DNA from 4 places in the Ferrigenium kumadai genome. Region 2 is predicted to be linked to each of the others. Evidence: predicted binding sites of a transcription regulator. Region 2 holds the regulator's gene; each other region holds the start of a gene.

Region 1 (4,210 bases), 410 kb from region 2:
TGGGCGTGCTGGAATAGGTAACGTGACCGTCAGCATCGACGGCTTTGTAGATCTCGGCTTGCGCCAGCACTGGACAAGCACACAACACGGCCAGCAAATATCGAAGCTTCATGTTCGGTTCCTCGGAGTAACGCGGCAAGTATAGGGCAAGCGTCGGACACAGACAAACCCCCAGGGTTCTGCATGCAAATAAAAACGGGGCTTAAAGCCCCGTTTTGTTTACTGCCTTGCGACCCAGCTTAGATGCTGTAGTACATATCGAACTCGACCGGATGGGTCGTCATGCGGATCTTGTTGACCTCTTCCATCTTCAATGTGATGAAGGCTTCGAGGAAGTCCTTGGAGAACACGCCGCCGCGGGTCAGGTACTCGTGGTCCTTGGCCAGAGCGTCCAGGGCCTCGTCCAACGATGCGCACACGGTCGGGACCTTTGCATCCTCTTCCGGCGGCAGGTCGTACAGGTTCTTGTCTGCCGGATCGCCGGGGTGGATCTTGTTCTGGATGCCGTCCAGGCCGGCCATCAGCAGCGCGGCGAAGCACAGGTACGGGTTCGCAGTCGGATCCGGGAAGCGGGCCTCGATGCGGCGAGCCTTGTCGCTGGCGACGTGCGGGATGCGGATCGAAGCGGAACGGTTCTTCGCCGAGTAGGCCATCTTCACCGGTGCTTCGTAGTGAGGGACCAGACGCTTGTAGGAGTTGGTGCCGGGGTTGCAGATCGCATTCAGCGACTTGGCGTGCTTGATGATACCGCCGATGTAGTACAGCGCGGTCTCGGACAGACCTGCATAGCCGTTGCCTGCGAAGGTGTTCTTGCCGTCCTTCCAGATCGACTGGTGCACGTGCATGCCGGAACCGTTGTCGCCGACGATAGGCTTGGGCATGAAGGTCGCGGTCTTGCCGTACTGGTGCGCGACGTTGTGCACAATGTACTTCAGGGCCTGAGTCTGGTCGGCGCGGCGCACCAGGGTGTTGAACTTGGTGCCGATCTCGCACTGGCCGGCGGTCGCCACTTCGTGGTGGTGCACTTCGACTTCGATGCCGATGTCTTCCAGCGCCAAGCACATTGCGGCGCGGATGTCGTTCAGGCTGTCGACCGGAGGAACTGGGAAGTAGCCGCCCTTCACCATCGGACGGTGGCCGGTGTTGCCGCCTTCGAACTTCTCGCCGGTGGCCCATGCGGCCTCTTCGGAGTTGATCTTCAGCGAGCAGCCGGACATGTCGACGGTCCAGGTCACGGAATCAAAAATGAAGAATTCCGGCTCGGGACCGAAGAAGGCGGTGTCGCCCAGACCGGTGGACTTCAGGTACGCTTCGGCGCGCTTCGCGATGGAGCGCGGGTCGCGGTCGTAGCCCTTGCCGTCGGACGGCTCGATCACGTCGCAGGTGATGACCAAGGTGTTCTCGTCCATGAACGGATCGAGGTAGGCGGTGGTCGGATCCGGCATCAGCAGCATGTCGGAAGCCTGGATGCCCTTCCAGCCGGCGATCGAGGAACCGTCGAAGGCGTGGCCTTCTTCGAACTTGTCCAGACCCACGTACTTGGCAGGCACACCAACGTGCTGCTCTTTACCGCGGGTATCGGTGAAACGGAAATCCACGAACTTGACGTCGTGGTCCTTAATCATCTTCAACACATCATTTGCCGTCATCGACATAACTCTCTCCAAAGATCAAATAAAACAGCGAACAAAATTCACGAAACCCGGAATTCAGAATGCAGAAAGCGTGCCAATCCTATCCGCATAGAAAGGCGGCATTGTGCCATAAGCCCGCGACACGGCACAGAAAATCTTTGCACCAAAAATGGGCAATTACCTTCCATTTATGCACCAATCTAGTGCGCAAATGGAGGTGCATCTGAATGGGGCGAAGTGGCCTCCGGTGCGATGTGGATGGGTGTAATTTTCATATCGGTTGCGCTAGTATGCATCTGTGCCACGCTGCATAGCACCTGCGCCGAATCCATTAACCCAGCCACAGGAAGAAACCACATGGGGAAAATCACCGAGATCCTGCATGAAGCCCAGCAACGCGCGAAAGAAATGAACCTGCCCTACGAGGGTGCGCTGCATCCCGACGAAGCCTATGCGATCCTGCAATCCGCGCCCGGCGTCAAACTCGTAGACGTGCGCACGCGCGCCGAGCTGGACTGGGTTGGCCGTGTTCCCGGTTCAGTGGAGATCGAGTGGGCGACTTATCCGGGAATGAAACCCAACCCGAATTTCGTCGCTGAACTGGAACAGCAAGTGGACAAGGAAGCCTTGGTGATGTTCATCTGCCGCAGCGGCGGCCGCTCGCATCACGCCGCCACAGCCGCCACCAAGGCGGGTTTCAGTGACTGCTACAACGTGCTGGAAGGCTTCGAGGGCGAGATGGACAACGAAAACCATCGCAACACCGTCGGCGGCTGGCGCGCGGCCGGCCTGCCTTGGAAACAGAGCTAGGTCCCTAATCCCGATAATCGATAGTCAGCGGCGCGTGGTCGGAAAAACGCTGCGCCTTGTAGATCGCCGCCGATTCCGCCTGCTCGGCGACACCAGGCGTGGCGATCTGGTAGTCGATGCGCCAACCGACATCCTTGGCCCATGCCTGGCCCCGGTTCGACCACCACGTGTAGGCTTCGAGTTCGGGATGCACCTTCCGGAACACATCGACGAATCCAACCTGGTTGAAAAGCTCCGTCAGCCACGCGCGCTCCTCCGGCAGGAAACCTGAGTTCTTCTTGTTGCCGCGCCAGTTTTTGAGGTCTTTTTCGGTATGGGCGATATTCCAGTCGCCGCACAGGATGACGTCGCGCCCGCTTTGCTTGAGCGCAACAAGATGGGGCATGAACGCCGCCATGAACCGGAACTTCACTGTCTGCCGCTCTTCGCCGCTGGAGCCGGAGGGCAAATAGAGCGACACCACGCTGAGATTGTCGAACTGCGCCTCGAGATAACGTCCCTCGCTGTCGAACTCGGCGATACCCAGCCCCTCGATCACCGCATCCGGCTTGCGTCTGGAATAGATGCCCACCCCGCTGTAGCCTTTCTTTTCCGCATAATGGAAACACCCGTGAAAACCCTCGGGAGCGAGCATCTGCTGCGTCATGTCCGCGGCCTGCGCCTTGAGTTCCTGCAGACATACAATGTCCGCATCCTGCTGCGCAAGCCACTCATAAAAACCCTTGCTGGCGGCGGAGCGAATGCCGTTCAAATTGACCGTGACGATGCGCATGAAATTCTTCTATGGATAAAAGGCGCGCCATTATAATGGCCACCATCATCCTTACTACCGCGACCGCCATGTATAACAACTTCAGACAAGATTTCATCCGCTTCGCCGTGCAGCAGAAGGTGCTGTGCTTCGGCGAATTCCAGACCAAAGCCGGACGCCTGTCGCCGTACTTCTTCAATGCCGGCCTGTTCAACGACGGGGACGCCCTGAGGAATCTTTCGCAGTTCTATGCACAGGCGATCCTTGCTTCGAACATTCCCTTCGACATGCTGTTCGGCCCGGCCTACAAGGGCATCCCGCTCGCGGCGGGCACCGCCATCGCGCTGGCCGAACAGGGGCGCAACGTGCCCTATTGCTACAACCGCAAGGAAGCGAAAGACCACGGCGAGGGCGGCACCACGGTCGGAGCAAAACTGCAGGGGCGCGTGCTGATCATCGATGACGTGATCTCCGCCGGCACTTCGGTGCGCGAATCCATCGAACTGATCCGCGCCGCCGGCGCCGAGCCCTGCGGTGTGGTCATTGCACTGGATCGCATGGAAAAAGGCCAGACCGAACTGTCCGCGGTGCAAGAAGTGCAGCGCAACTACGACATCCCGGTGGTGCCTATCGCCACACTGGACGACCTGCTCGGCTATTTGCAGGGCGAAGCCGGCATGGTGCAGAATCTGTCCGCCGTACAGGCTTATCGTGATCGTTATGGAGTGAAAAATGCATAAATCCAAGTTGCTTGCCGCACTCATCATCGGCTTCTCTTTCAGCCTGCCCGCTGCGGCGAAGATGTACAAATGGGTGGACGACCAGGGCGTCACGCACTACGGCGAGACCATCCCGCCCGAGTATGCCAACAAGGACCGAAGCGAATTGAACAAGTCCGGGCGCGTGATCAAAAAACAAGAGGTGCTTACTCCCGAAGAGCGCCGCTCCAAGGAGGAAGCCGATGCCAAAAAGCGCAGCGATGCAGAAGTCGCGCTCGAACAGAAGCGCCGCGACA
Region 2 (4,210 bases):
CGGGAGGAACTCACCCTGCAAACCGAATTTCTGCATGTTGTCCCGGACCGGGACTGGGCAGACACCGGCCGCCCGGTCACCATCGTCGATGCGCACAACACCATACATGCGATCGGGCTGGAAATGGACAACAATGCACGCACCCTGAAACTGTTATCGCAGGTAAGAAGCGAACATGTACCGACCCCTAAGTAAACTGACGCTCACCCTTCTGCTGTTGCTTATTGCACCGGCCTGTTTCGCCGAACGCGCCGACCGCGACAAGCCGGTGCACATTGAAGCAGACCAGGTGCTGGTGGACGACGCACAGCAGATCAGCACCTTCATCGGCAACGTGCAAATGACCCAGGGCACGATGGTGATCCGCGGCGACAAGATCATCGTCGTGCAGGACAACGAGGGCTTCAAGCACGGCACGGCTTACGGCAAGACCGCCAGCTTCCGGCAAAAGCGCGAGGGGCTGGATGAGTACGTGGAAGGCTACGGCGAACGCATCGAGTACGACACGCGCGCCGAGACTGTGGACTTCTACGTGAAGGCGCGCGTCAAGCGCAACCTCGACGAGGTGCGCGGCGAGCACATCACCTACAACCAGAAGACCGATATCTTCCAGGTGAACAGCAGCGATGCTTCATCCGCGAGCACCCCACCCAAGCGGGTGCGGGCGATATTGCAACCCAAACCCAAGGATGGCGCGGCCAAACCACCCGCGCCCGATGCGCTGCCCATCAAACCGAGCGAATCGATCTCCCCGACGGAAGAATAGACATGAGCGAATTGCGCGCAGTTGGCCTGAAGAAAAAATACGGTTCTCGCATCGTGGTGCACGATGCCTCGTTATCACTGAACAGCGGTGAAGTCGTCGGCCTGCTTGGCCCGAACGGTGCGGGCAAGACCACTTCGTTCTACATGATCGTCGGATTGGTCGCTGCCGACGGCGGGGATATCTTCATCGACGGGCAGAACATCACCCATCTGCCTATCCACCGCCGCGCACGCCTGGGGGTGGGCTACCTGCCGCAGGAAGCCTCGATCTTCCGCCGCATGACCGTGGCGCAGAACATCCAGGCGGTGCTGGAACTGCAGGGATTGTCCGACGACGACCTCCAGAACCGCCTGGAAGAATTGCTGGAAGACCTGCACATCACCCATATCCGCGACAACCCCGCCATCAGCCTGTCCGGCGGCGAGCGGCGGCGCGTCGAGATCGCCCGCGCCCTCGCAACCGATCCGCGCTTCATCCTGCTCGACGAACCGTTCGCCGGCGTGGATCCCATCGCCGTACTGGACATCCAGAAGATCATCCGCTTCCTCAAGGAGCGCAACATCGGCGTGCTGATCACCGACCACAACGTGCGCGAAACGCTGGGTATCTGCGACCGCGCCTACATCATCAATGCCGGCGCAGTGATGGCCGAAGGCAAGCCGGATGAAATCATCTATAATGAGGGCGTGAGGAAAGTATATCTGGGTGAACATTTCAAGCTGTAATAGAAAATGAAGCCCGGAAAAAAACACCAGGCATGAAGGCATCTCTCCAACTCAGGCTGTCCCAGCAACTGACGCTTACCCCGCAGTTGCAACAGGCTATCCGTTTGCTGCAGCTCTCCACGCAGGACATCCACCAGGAAGTCGCCCGCATGCTGGACGAAAACCCCTTGCTGGAAGCGGCAGAGGAACCCGCATCGGCCATCTATTCCCCCGGCACCTCATCTATGGAATCGCGCGGCAGCGCAAGCAACGACGAGGATGGCACATCGTCTCGCGACGAGCGCGATGTGGACGGTCTGGCCAGCGAACCCGCCGAGTGGAGCAGCAGGACTGCGCGCAGCGCCGACGACGAAGACGACAGCTACCCGGAACAGGCCGCTGAACAGGCCAGCCTGCGCGAACATCTGCACAATCAACTGACCACCAGTTCACTGGACGAACGCGACCGCAAGGTGGTCAGCCTGCTGATCGATGCGCTGGACGAGAACGGTTACCTGGTACAGGACCTGGCCGAACTTGCCGAACTGTTGCCCGCCGAACTGGCGATCTCTCTGGATGACCTGGAGACCGCACTGGTGCAATTGCAGCACCTCGACCAGCCCGGGCTGGGAGCGCGCAACCTGGGCGAATGCCTCGCGCTGCAGCTCAAGGCGCTGCCGGAAGATACGCCGCAACGCGACCTGTCGATCAGCCTGGTGAGCCGACATCTCGACCTGCTCGCCGCCCACGATTTCGCCAGGATCAAGAAGCTGCTGCGCTGCTCAGATGACCAGTTGCGCAGCGCACAGCACCTGATCATCGGGCTCAACCCGAAGCCGGGCGCGGAATTCGACCAGAGTGTCGCGGACTACGTGGTCCCGGACGTGATCGTGGAGAAGCACAAGAACCAGTGGCGCGCCCGCCTCAACACGGAAGCGATGCCCAAACTGCGCATCAACCAGATCTACGCCAACATCCTGCAGCAGCGCGACGACAAGAACGCCTCGCAGCTCGCCACCCAGCTGCAGGAAGCGAAGTGGCTGATCAAGAACCTGCAACAGCGTTTCGAGACCATCTTGCGCGTGGCTCAGGCCATCGTGGATCGGCAGACCAACTTTCTCGAGCACGGCGAGATCGGCATGCGCCCGCTGGTGCTGCGCGAGATCGCCGAGGCGCTCGACCTGCACGAGTCGACCGTCTCGCGCAGCACCACGCAGAAATTCATGCTGACGCCGCGCGGCATCTACGAATTCAAGCATTTCTTTGGCAGCGGACTGGCCACGGAAAGCGGCGGCACCTGTTCTTCCACCGCAATACGCGAACTGATCAAACAAATGGTCAGCGCGGAAGACCGGCGCAAACCGCTTACCGACAGCCGCATGTCGGAAATTTTGGCACAGCAGGGCATCGTAGTCGCCCGGCGTACCATAGCAAAGTACCGGGAAGCGCTGCACATACTCCCGGTGAACCTCCGTAAATCACTCTAAAAGGAGCATGACATGAACCTCCATCTCACCGGACACCATCTGGAAATCACCCCCGCCATCCGCGAATATGCGACCGGCAAGTTCGGCAAGATCAAACGTCATTTTGACAATGTGATTGACGTGAACATCATCCTTTCCGTTGAAAAACTGAAGCAGAAAGCGGAAGCCACCGTGCACATCAGCGGCAAGGACGTGTTCGTCGAGTGCGAGGATGAGAACTTGTACGCCGCGATCGACGCGCTGGTGGATAAGCTGGACCGCCAGGTGCTGAAGCACAAGGAAAAAGTGTCCGACCGTCGTCACGACGATACCGGCAAACACGCAGCGGCAGAAGCAGCAGAATAATTAATCACGGGCGGCAGCAATGCCGCCCCTTTTTTATCCGGCCTGACAATGAACCTGATCAGCAAAATTCTGCTGCCCGACAATATCCTGTTGGACACCGAATCCACCAGCAAGAAGCGCGTGTTCGAACGCGTTGGCTTGCTGTTCGAGAACAATCAGCAGATCGCGCGCAGCCAGGTGTTCGACAGCCTGTTCGCACGCGAGAAGCTCGGCTCCACCGGCCTGGGGCAAGGCGTGGCCATCCCGCACGGGCGCATCGCCAAACTGCGCGACGCCACCGCCGCATTCGTCAAGACCAGCCACCCGATCCCGTTCGACTCGCCGGACGGCCAGCCGGTGAACCTGATCTTCGTGCTGCTGGTACCGGAGCGCGCCACCGACCTGCACCTGCAGATCCTAGGTGAACTGGCGCAGATGTTCAGCGACAGCCAGTTCCGCAACCGCCTGAGCGAATGCGAAGATACCGCGAGCATCCACCAGTTATTCTACGATTGGAAGGGATCCTGATATGTCCGAAGTCAACATCCGGCAGCTGTTCGAAGACAAACAGGCGCGGCTCGAGCTGAGCCACGTGGCCGGTGCTGACGGCAACGACCGCATCATCACTGAAGAGGCTGTCAACGCTTCCAACAACGGCCTGATCGGCCACCTCAACCTGATCCACCCGAACTGGGTGCAGGTGTTAAGCCAGACAGAGCTGGATTACCTGCGGGCGCTGAGCGCGGAACAGCTAGCCGATGCGTTCCGGCAGATCGAGCAAAGCGGCTCGACCTGTCTGATCGTGGCCGGCACCAAGGACATTCCATCCGAACTGGTCGCCTTCGCCGACCGCTCGCGCATCCCGCTGTTCAAGTCGCCCAAGCCCAGCGTGCACCTGATGTGGCTGATCCGCCACTACCTCGCCAAGG
Region 3 (4,210 bases), 390 kb from region 2:
ATTATTCGCCGCCGCCTGCGGCATTGTTGGATGGGCATGAACAACATCACGGGAACGATAGGAGAATTTAATGGGCAAGTTTGTATGGACGGCGCAGCTCGAAATCGGTATCGATGTGATCGACAAGCAACACCGCAGGATCGTGGAATACATCAATCAGCTGGATGACGCGCGTTCCAGCGGCCATCCGCGCGAGGAGATCGGCAGGGTGGTCAGCGAGCTGGTGGATTACACGCTTTCGCACTTCGCCTTCGAGGAAAGCATGCAGGAAGAAGCCGGCTACCCGTTCCTCAAGGCGCACAAGAAGGTGCATGACCTGTTCGCCCAGCGCGTATCCGAATACCAGGCCCGGTTCCTGAGGGGCGAAGACGTTTCCAGGGAGTTGAACAGCTTGCTGGTCACCTGGCTGTTCAATCACATCAAGCGGGACGATGCGGATTATGTCGAGTCGGTGCAGTCCAACCTGCAAAGGCAGAACGACTTTGTGGAAAAGAAGAAGGGATTCTTTTCCCGCTTGTTCAAATAGCGCTCGGTTAATTCAGAAATTCAAACGGCGGTACTGCACCGCCTCGGCAATGTGTCGCGTGGCGATGCCGTCGCTGCCTTCCAGGTCGGCGATGCTGCGCGCAACCTTGAGTACCCGGTGATAGGCTCGCGCCGAGAGGTTGAGGCGGGAGATGGCACTCTGCAGCAGTGCGGCGCCTTGCGCATCGGGTGCGCATAGTTCATCGATTTCGGTCACGGAAAGCTGTGCATTGGCTTTGGCCTGGCGCGCGAGTTGTCGTTGCCGCGCAACTTCGACTCTGGCCTGTACCTCCCCGCTGGATTCGCCATCGGCCTTGCCGAGCAGGTCTTCCTGCGGCACGGCGGGCACCTCGATCTGGATGTCGATACGGTCCAGCAACGGCCCCGATATCTTGCTGCGGTAGCGCGCGATCTGGTCGGGCGTGCAGCGGCATTTGCCGTTGTAGTGCCCGAGATAGCCGCAGGGGCAGGGATTCATCGCCGCGACGAGCTGAAACTGCGCGGGGAAATCGGCACGGCGCGCAGCACGCGAGATGGTGATGTGCCCCGACTCCAGCGGCTCGCGCAGTACCTCCAGTACGTTGCGGTCGAACTCGGGCAGCTCGTCGAGAAACAGCACGCCGTGCAGCGCCATCGAGACTTCGCCGGGGCGAGGGTTGCTGCCGCCGCCGACCAGCGCCACGCCCGAAGCCGTATGGTGCGGGGATCTGTAGGGTCTCATTTTCCATCTCGCCACGTCGAAGCTGCCGTCCAGCGACTGTACCGCTGCGCTCTGCAATGCCTCGGTCTCCGTCATCTGCGGCAGGATGCCGGGGAAGCGCGACGCCAACATGGACTTGCCCGTGCCCGGCGGGCCGACCATCAGGACACTGTGCCCGCCCGCGGCGGCGATCTCCAGGGCGCGCTTGGCCTGCGCCTGTCCCTTCACTTCGGACATGTCCGGGTAGTGCGGCGCGACGGCCTGCGGTGATCCGGCATAAGGCATGATCGCCTCGCGTCCGGCGAGATGCGCAGCCACCTGCAACAGCGTTTGCGCCGGATACACTGCCGCATCATCCACCAGCGCGGCCTCGGCGGCGTTCGCTTGCGGGAGGATGAAGGCGCGGCCGCTGCCGGCGGCGCGGTAGGTCATCGCCAGTGCGCCGCGGATAGCACGCAGCTCGCCGGTCAGCGCAAGCTCTCCGGCGTATTCATATTCGCTCAGTTTATCGGCGGGAATCTGGTTCGTGGCGGCGAGGATGCCCAGCGCGATGGGCAGATCGAAGCGGCCGCTTTCCTTGGGAAGGTCGGCTGGCGCGAGATTGACTGTGATGCGCCGTGCGGGGAATTCGAACTGGCAGTTCTGCAGCGCGGCGCGCACACGATCCTTGCTTTCCTTCACCTCGGTCTCCGGCAAACCGACGATGGTGAAGTTGGGCAGACCGTTGGCGATGTGTACCTCGACGGTCACCAGTGCGGCCTCCATGCCGGAGAGGGCGCGGCTATAGAGGACCGCGAGGCCCATGGCTTATTTGCGTTGCGCTTCCAGTTCCGCGACGCGTGCTTCCAGTGCGGCGAGCTGTTCGCGCGCGCGCGCCAGCACCTGTGCCTGCACGTCGAATTCCTCGCGTGTCACCAGGTCCAGCTTGGCGAAACCCTGCGCCATCAGGGCGCGTGCGTTCTTCTCGAAATCTTTGGCGGGGCTGTTGGCCACCACCTCGTTCAGTTTCGCCGACATGTCTTCAAAGAATTTCTGGTTCAGCATGGTTCGATCTCCTGTAAATATGCAGTCCGAAGTGTAGCAATTTACCTACTAGGCCGCCGCACCTAAAGTGTGCAGTCACCGATTCGGTGCGCACCGGGAACATGCACCGGCCTGGCTGGAAAAAATTGGTAACTCGGCAATTCATTGTAATAAAAGGGGAATGCGGTCTGGCACGCATCCTGCTCAATGGAGTATGCGGATGCTGTTATCCCGTTCACAAACCAAGAAAGGAAATACGATGAAAACGAATGCACTGAGTTTCGGCGTAGCCAAGAGCAAACTGTTGAACTCCCTGATGTTGGCTGCACTGGCAGTGCCCGGCGTGGCACTGGCCGAGGAAGCCTCCCCTCACACTTTCACCAGCAATGTCAGCCTCGTGAGTGATTACCTGTATCGCGGCATTTCGCAAACCAATGCCAAACCGGCGATTCAGGGCGGATTCGACTACAGCCATTCCAGTGGTTTCTATGCCGGGGTCTGGGGTTCCAGCATCAGCTGGATGACCGATGCCGGCGCCGGCCTTCAGGTGGCGACCAGCTCTCAGGTGGAACTGGATACCTACTTCGGCTTCAAGAACAGTCTTGCCGGTGATTTCACTTACGATGTCGGCTATCTGCGCTACAACTATCCGGCGACGTACCCGGCTCCCATGAACACGGTCATTGGCACGACGACCTGGGCCAAGGGCGACACCGACGAGCTCTACGGTGCGCTGGGCTACAAGTGGTTCACCCTCAAATATTCGCACAGCCTGGGCAACACTTTTGCGCTGCCCAATGCGAGTGGCACCAGCTATATCGACCTGAGCGCCAGCTACCCCATCCCGGATACCGGCATCACCCTTGGGGCGCATTACGGCAAGCAGACTTACAAGGGGGTGACAGCGGATGCGCTGAAAGCGGCCAGTTTCGATCCTACTTACTCCGACTACAAAGTCAGCGTGAGCAAGGATTTCAGCGGATTCGTGGCGGGTCTCGCCTACAGCAAGACCAACGCCAAGGATTTCGGGTACTACAGCACCGCGCTGAACAAGAACCTGGGGAAGGGCACTTTCGTATTGTCCCTGAGCCGCTCGTTCTAACAACCATAGTGGGGCGCTTGGCGCCCCTCTCGAAAGGAGAGCGTTATGAAAATGGTCGTCGCTATCATCAAGCCGTTCAAGCTGGACGAGGTGCGTGAAGCGTTGTCCGCCATTGGCGTGCAAGGCATAACCGTCACCGAGGTCAAGGGCTTCGGGCGGCAAAAGGGCCACACCGAGTTGTATCGCGGTGCGGAATACGTGGTGGACTTCCTCCCGAAAGTGAAGCTGGAGGCAGCTATCGAGGCCAGCATGCTGGACCAGGTGCTGGAAGCCATCGAGAAATCTGCCCAGACCGGCAAGATCGGTGACGGCAAGATCTTCGTATCCGATCTCGAACAAGTGATCCGCATCCGTACCGGCGAGTCCGGTGCAGAAGCGTTGTAAGGAGAACATCATGCGAAAACTCTTTGTACTTTTTGCCCTGCTGGCAGCGTTATGCGGCATGTCCGTCGCGGCTTATGCCGAAGACGCGGCAGCCGTGGCCGAGGCGGTCTCCGCCGTGGCTGAAGCGGCGCCGGCAACCGCAGTCGTTGCTCCTGCAGCCGCTGCGCAAGCAACCCCGGCCCCTGCGCCCGTTCCTAACAAGGGCGACACCACCTGGATGCTGACCGCTACCTTGCTGGTGATCATGATGTCCATCCCCGGCCTGGCCCTGTTCTACGGTGGCCTGGTGCGCAGCAAGAACATGCTGTCGATGCTCATGCAGGTGTTCAGCATCTTCGCGCTGATCACCGTGCTGTGGGCGATCTACGGCTACTCGCTGGCGTTCACCACAGGCAACGCGTTCGTCGGCGGCTTCGACCGCCTGTTCCTGAAGGGTATCTTCGATCCGGTATCCGGTAGCGTTGCCAATGCGGCTA
Region 4 (4,210 bases), 1.2 Mb from region 2:
AGGAACCGTCGCAAGGCGTTGCTCCAGCATCTCTATCAGTGCTTCATCCGGCTGTAGTCCCCTTTCCGCATTCACCACCAGGATTCCGAGCAACCCGGAGATGTTTGACGGCGCATTATATGCAGCCTGCTGGTAATGGAATATGGCTTTGTTATAGAGATCAATTGCCTCTTCGCGCGACGTTGGCGGCAGGTGGTCGTAAAGTCCCGCCAGGTCGGTGTGCGCCCGCACCGAATATGGGTGCCGTTCCACCTCCAGCGTGCGCATCAATAGCGTATCTCCCCATTGCTGGGCACGGGCCGCGGTCAGTCCGGCGAACAGGATCACCAACGCCATGAAAGCCATTCGGCGCAAGCGCAAACTGGGCAGATGCAACCGGGGATTCAATGTGTAATAGGCCAAGGGCAGCAAGATGCCGAACATGGGCAAATAGTTGCGGTGTTCAAAAGCGATTTCCAGTGGAATGACCGTGGACTCCAGTGCATGACCGGTCAAGAAGAACGCGATCCCGAAAGCGATCATGGGTTGTTTATTGCGCAACGCAAACGCGCCGCCCGCAAGCACCAGCAGCCCCGCTATGGCAGGCAACGTCGTCCAGGGCGTAAGCAGCCCCCTCGAAATCAGGATGTCGTCGTGATGCAAGCCCATCTCGGCCATGTTGGGCAGTACGATCATATGCAGATAGAACCACAGCACGCGCGCCTCGGTCATCAACCGTTCGGTCAGCGAAAAATCGCGCCATGCATAGCCGCCCAGAATCAGGCCGGGATTATTCAAGATGTAAAATAAGCCGAACAACACCGGGACTATCGCCGCCGAACCGACAACCGCCATAAGGATGCGGCGTGTCCCCTGATCGGAAGTTTTCCAGCGCAGCAAAATCCCTTCGGTCACAAAAATAAGCAAAGGCAACAAGGCGCCATTTTCCTTGCATAGCGCAGCAAGCGGCGTGATGACGAATATGGCTGCTGCAATTGCCACAAAACCCGACCGCGCCCCATCCAGCAGTTTTTTCCTGCCATACAGATACAGCACCAAGCCAGCCAGCGTGAATAACGCCGAAAGACTGGTCATGCGCTGTACCACGTAAAGCACGCCCGTCAGGTTGAACGGATGCAACAGCCAGATCGCGGCGACAGCGATGGCAATCCATGTTTCGGCCCCCTCATCCACTGTTGAATGATGAATACGCCGGTACAGGTTGAGCAGCAGCCGGACCAGTACAAACACCAGCATCCCGTTGACCAAATGGATCGCAAGATTGGTCGCCTTGAAATAATAGGCATCCATGCCGGAAACATAATAATTGACGGCAAAACTCGCCATGCTGATGGGCCGGCTTAACGCCCCCCCACCCGAAGACGCGGCCTGCCAGAGAGAATAGAAGTCCAGGCTATCAATTCTCAGGAGAGAATTTGTGCCAATATTGGCGCTATCGTCGAAAATGAAATGCCCCGTGAGTCCAGGCAGATAGCAGGCAACCGTAGCGGCAAGGAGGCAAAACAGGACAAATGGTTTGAGGATAGGAATAGGCATGGAAAATGGATCAAGTTAGAACAAAAAAGGAGGCTGTCGCCTCCTTTTTCGTCGAGTCAAATCCTATAAGGATTAGGGCTTCGGATAGTACTTCGAGGGGATAGAACCGGTAACACCCCAAGTCGTTCCAGCAGTTGTACAGGTCGGTGTCCACACAACGTTCAGGCCCGCAATCGCAGCAGGTGCACCATTCGCAGCGGATTTAAACGTGACGGTAATAGCACCGGTAGTATTGGCAACAGCAATCGTATTCACGACCTTGGCACCGGCCGGAACAGCGGGGGTCAGATTGGTGGTAGTTGCGCCGGTCAGGGCAGTGAAACCGCCGTTATCGCTGCAGAATACGCCGAGGTCCAGACGGGGCTGGCTGGTCAAGCTGGTAGCTTCCGAAATCTTGGCCTTGATGGTGTAGTCCTGGTAAGCCGGGATTGCCACGGCAGCCAGAATGCCGATGATCGCGACCACGATCATCAGTTCGATCAGGGTAAAGCCCTTTTGTACGTTTTTCATATAAAAGCTCCTATTTAGGTTAAACACACACGCCGTGTGTCGATGTCTTTATAAGCAATAGCCATGCCAACATTGAAGCTCGTCCCAGCAAAGCCATCCAGCCAGCGCAACCGAATGATTTTTATCAAATAATATTATCCAGGATTGCCGATAAAGTTGATTTGCACTCACAAGCGGTGAGTTACCCACCAGAAGCAAACCGCCGCACCTGCCCAGCCTTGCCTACATGGTGACATTTTTCGTCACCCGCCATGACATACATCCGGATTCACGCCCGGAATCTTGCTCAGGTCCACCTCGGCGATCTGCTCGGGAGCGAGGAATTGCCTGGCGTAGTCGAGATAGACCTTCTCGCGGATGAAGATATCGAACAGGTCGGGATCGATATGCCCGGCCAATTTCAACTTGCCGAGGATGGCGAGCGATTCGGCCAGGGTCTTGCCTTCCTTGTAGGGGCGGTCCTTCGCGGTGAGCGCCTCGAAGATGTCGGCGATACCCATCACCCGCGCCTGCACCGACATCTGCTCGCGCGTCAGGCCGCGCGGATAGCCCTTGCCGTCCATGCGCTCGTGATGACCGCCCGCATATTCCGGCACGTTCTTGAGGTGCTTGGGCCACGGCAACGATTCCAGCATTTTGATGGTGACATCGATATGATGATTGATGATCCCGCGCTCGGCCTCGGTCAACGTGCCGTACCGGATGGTGAGGTTTTCGATCTCGTCCTCGCTGAGGAAATTGCTTTCAGCCCCGCCGACATCGCGCCAGCGATAGGCGGCGATCCGGCGCACGCGCTGCTGTTCCTCTTCCGACATGGCCTCGCTGCCGATGTTGCAATGACGCAGGAATTCGCGGTCGTCGTCCAGTTGCCGGATGTGCACTTCGTACCCGGCACGGATCGCCGCAGCCTCTGCCGAAACGTCCCCCTCTCCCCCGCTCGCGCGAGAAGGAAGGTTTGATAGCGCTCGCAACATCGCGATCTCGGCATCGCGTTTGAGCACCTCGAACCGCGTGTCCACCAGCTGGATTCGATCGAACAGGGTATGCAGCTTGGTCGCCTTGTCCACGATATGCACCGGGGTGGTGATCTTGCCGCAGTCATGCAACAGGCCGGCGATCTTCAGTTCATGGCGATCCTTCTCGGTCATCACGAAGTCCTTCAACGGCCCGCACTGGGTGCGATTGACCGCTTCGGCCAGCATCATGGTCAACGCCGGCACGCGCGCGCAGTGTCCGCCGGTATAGGGAGACTTGTCGTCGATGGCGGTGTTGATGAGCTGGATGAAGGCCTCGAACAGCTTTTCCATCTGCTCGATCAGGCGGCGGTTGGTCAGCGCGATGGCGGCCTGCGAAGCGAGCGACTCCAGCAGCTGCTGGTCGTCGGCCGAGAACGGCACGATCGCGCCGCTCTCGCGGTCCTGCGCGTTGATGAGCTGCAACACGCCGATGATTTCATTCTCATGATTGCGCATCGGCACCGCCAGGAACGACTGCGAGCGATACCCGGTCTTGGCGTCGAATTTCTTGGTGCCGGAGAAATCGTACCCCTGCTCGGTGTAGGCGTCGGAAATGTTCACCGTCTCGCCGCTCAAGGCCGAGTGGCTCACCACCATCGCGTTGTTGGGATTCCCGGCTTCATCGTAAAGCCGGATCGGGTAGAAACTGATAGGCACGCCGCTGGTTCCCCCCATCGCGATATTGAGGGAGTCGGTGCGCATGATCTCGAAGCGCAGCACCCGTTGTTCCGGCTCAAGCAGATAAAGCGTGCCAGCATCGGCACGAGTGATGCGCTTGGCCGCCTCCAGGATGATCTCCAGCAAGCTGCTGATATCGTGCTGCCGGGACAGCGCGATGCCGATCTCATTGAGTTCCTTGAGCCGTCGCAGCAGGTTCTCGGCGGAATTCATGCGCGGGCTTTACTTGATACAGACTGCACGGACCTGATGCATATCGGTTATCCCTTGCAGCACCTTCTCCATACCGTCCTGCTTCAGGGTGTGCATGCCTTCCTCCAGCGCGATGGCCAGCAACTCGGCGACGCGAGCGTGTTCCTGGATGGCCTTCTTCACCGCGTCGGACCCGATCAGCAACTCGTGCAAGCCGACGCGCCCGCGATAACCCGTGCCGGTGCACTTGTCGCAGCCGACCGGCTCGTACAGGGTGA

The links. Region 2 encodes sigma-54, which starts transcription at its own class of promoters, with help from an activator protein. Its sites were predicted from a motif close to TGGCACNNTTCCTGCT; they were not measured.
Region 1: the regulator sigma-54 is predicted to act here: its motif matches at 1,716-1,731, upstream of glnA (type I glutamate--ammonia ligase).
Region 3: the regulator sigma-54 is predicted to act here: its motif matches at 2,438-2,453, upstream of FGKAn22_RS00280 (TorF family putative porin).
Region 4: the regulator sigma-54 is predicted to act here: its motif matches at 2,100-2,115, upstream of FGKAn22_RS08875 (pilin).

Annotation. Positions count from the first base shown of each region.
Region 1 is NZ_AP019536.1:44,789-48,998, reverse strand. It holds gene FGKAn22_RS00220 (DUF4124 domain-containing protein) at 1-112, opposite strand, end outside; gene glnA (type I glutamate--ammonia ligase) at 240-1,649, opposite strand; gene FGKAn22_RS00210 (rhodanese-like domain-containing protein) at 1,992-2,444, shown strand; gene FGKAn22_RS00205 (exodeoxyribonuclease III) at 2,449-3,216, opposite strand; gene pyrE (orotate phosphoribosyltransferase) at 3,252-3,935, shown strand; gene FGKAn22_RS00195 (DUF4124 domain-containing protein) at 3,928-4,210, shown strand, end outside.
Region 2 is NZ_AP019536.1:453,922-458,131, reverse strand. It holds gene lptC (LPS export ABC transporter periplasmic protein LptC) at 1-195, shown strand, start outside; gene lptA (lipopolysaccharide transport periplasmic protein LptA) at 176-766, shown strand; gene lptB (LPS export ABC transporter ATP-binding protein) at 769-1,491, shown strand; gene FGKAn22_RS02100 (RNA polymerase factor sigma-54) at 1,524-2,957, shown strand; gene hpf (ribosome hibernation-promoting factor, HPF/YfiA family) at 2,970-3,302, shown strand; gene FGKAn22_RS02090 (PTS sugar transporter subunit IIA) at 3,351-3,809, shown strand; gene hprK (HPr(Ser) kinase/phosphatase) at 3,811-4,210, shown strand, end outside.
Region 3 is NZ_AP019536.1:59,138-63,347, forward strand. It holds gene FGKAn22_RS00265 (bacteriohemerythrin) at 71-526, shown strand; gene FGKAn22_RS00270 (YifB family Mg chelatase-like AAA ATPase) at 539-2,029, opposite strand; gene FGKAn22_RS00275 (accessory factor UbiK family protein) at 2,033-2,269, opposite strand; gene FGKAn22_RS00280 (TorF family putative porin) at 2,508-3,350, shown strand; gene FGKAn22_RS00285 (P-II family nitrogen regulator) at 3,396-3,734, shown strand; gene FGKAn22_RS00290 (ammonium transporter) at 3,745-4,210, shown strand, end outside.
Region 4 is NZ_AP019536.1:1,861,523-1,865,732, forward strand. It holds gene FGKAn22_RS08870 (hypothetical protein) at 1-1,536, opposite strand, end outside; gene FGKAn22_RS08875 (pilin) at 1,609-2,046, opposite strand; gene FGKAn22_RS08880 (HD family phosphohydrolase) at 2,289-3,953, opposite strand; gene FGKAn22_RS08885 (GspE/PulE family protein) at 3,963-4,210, opposite strand, start outside.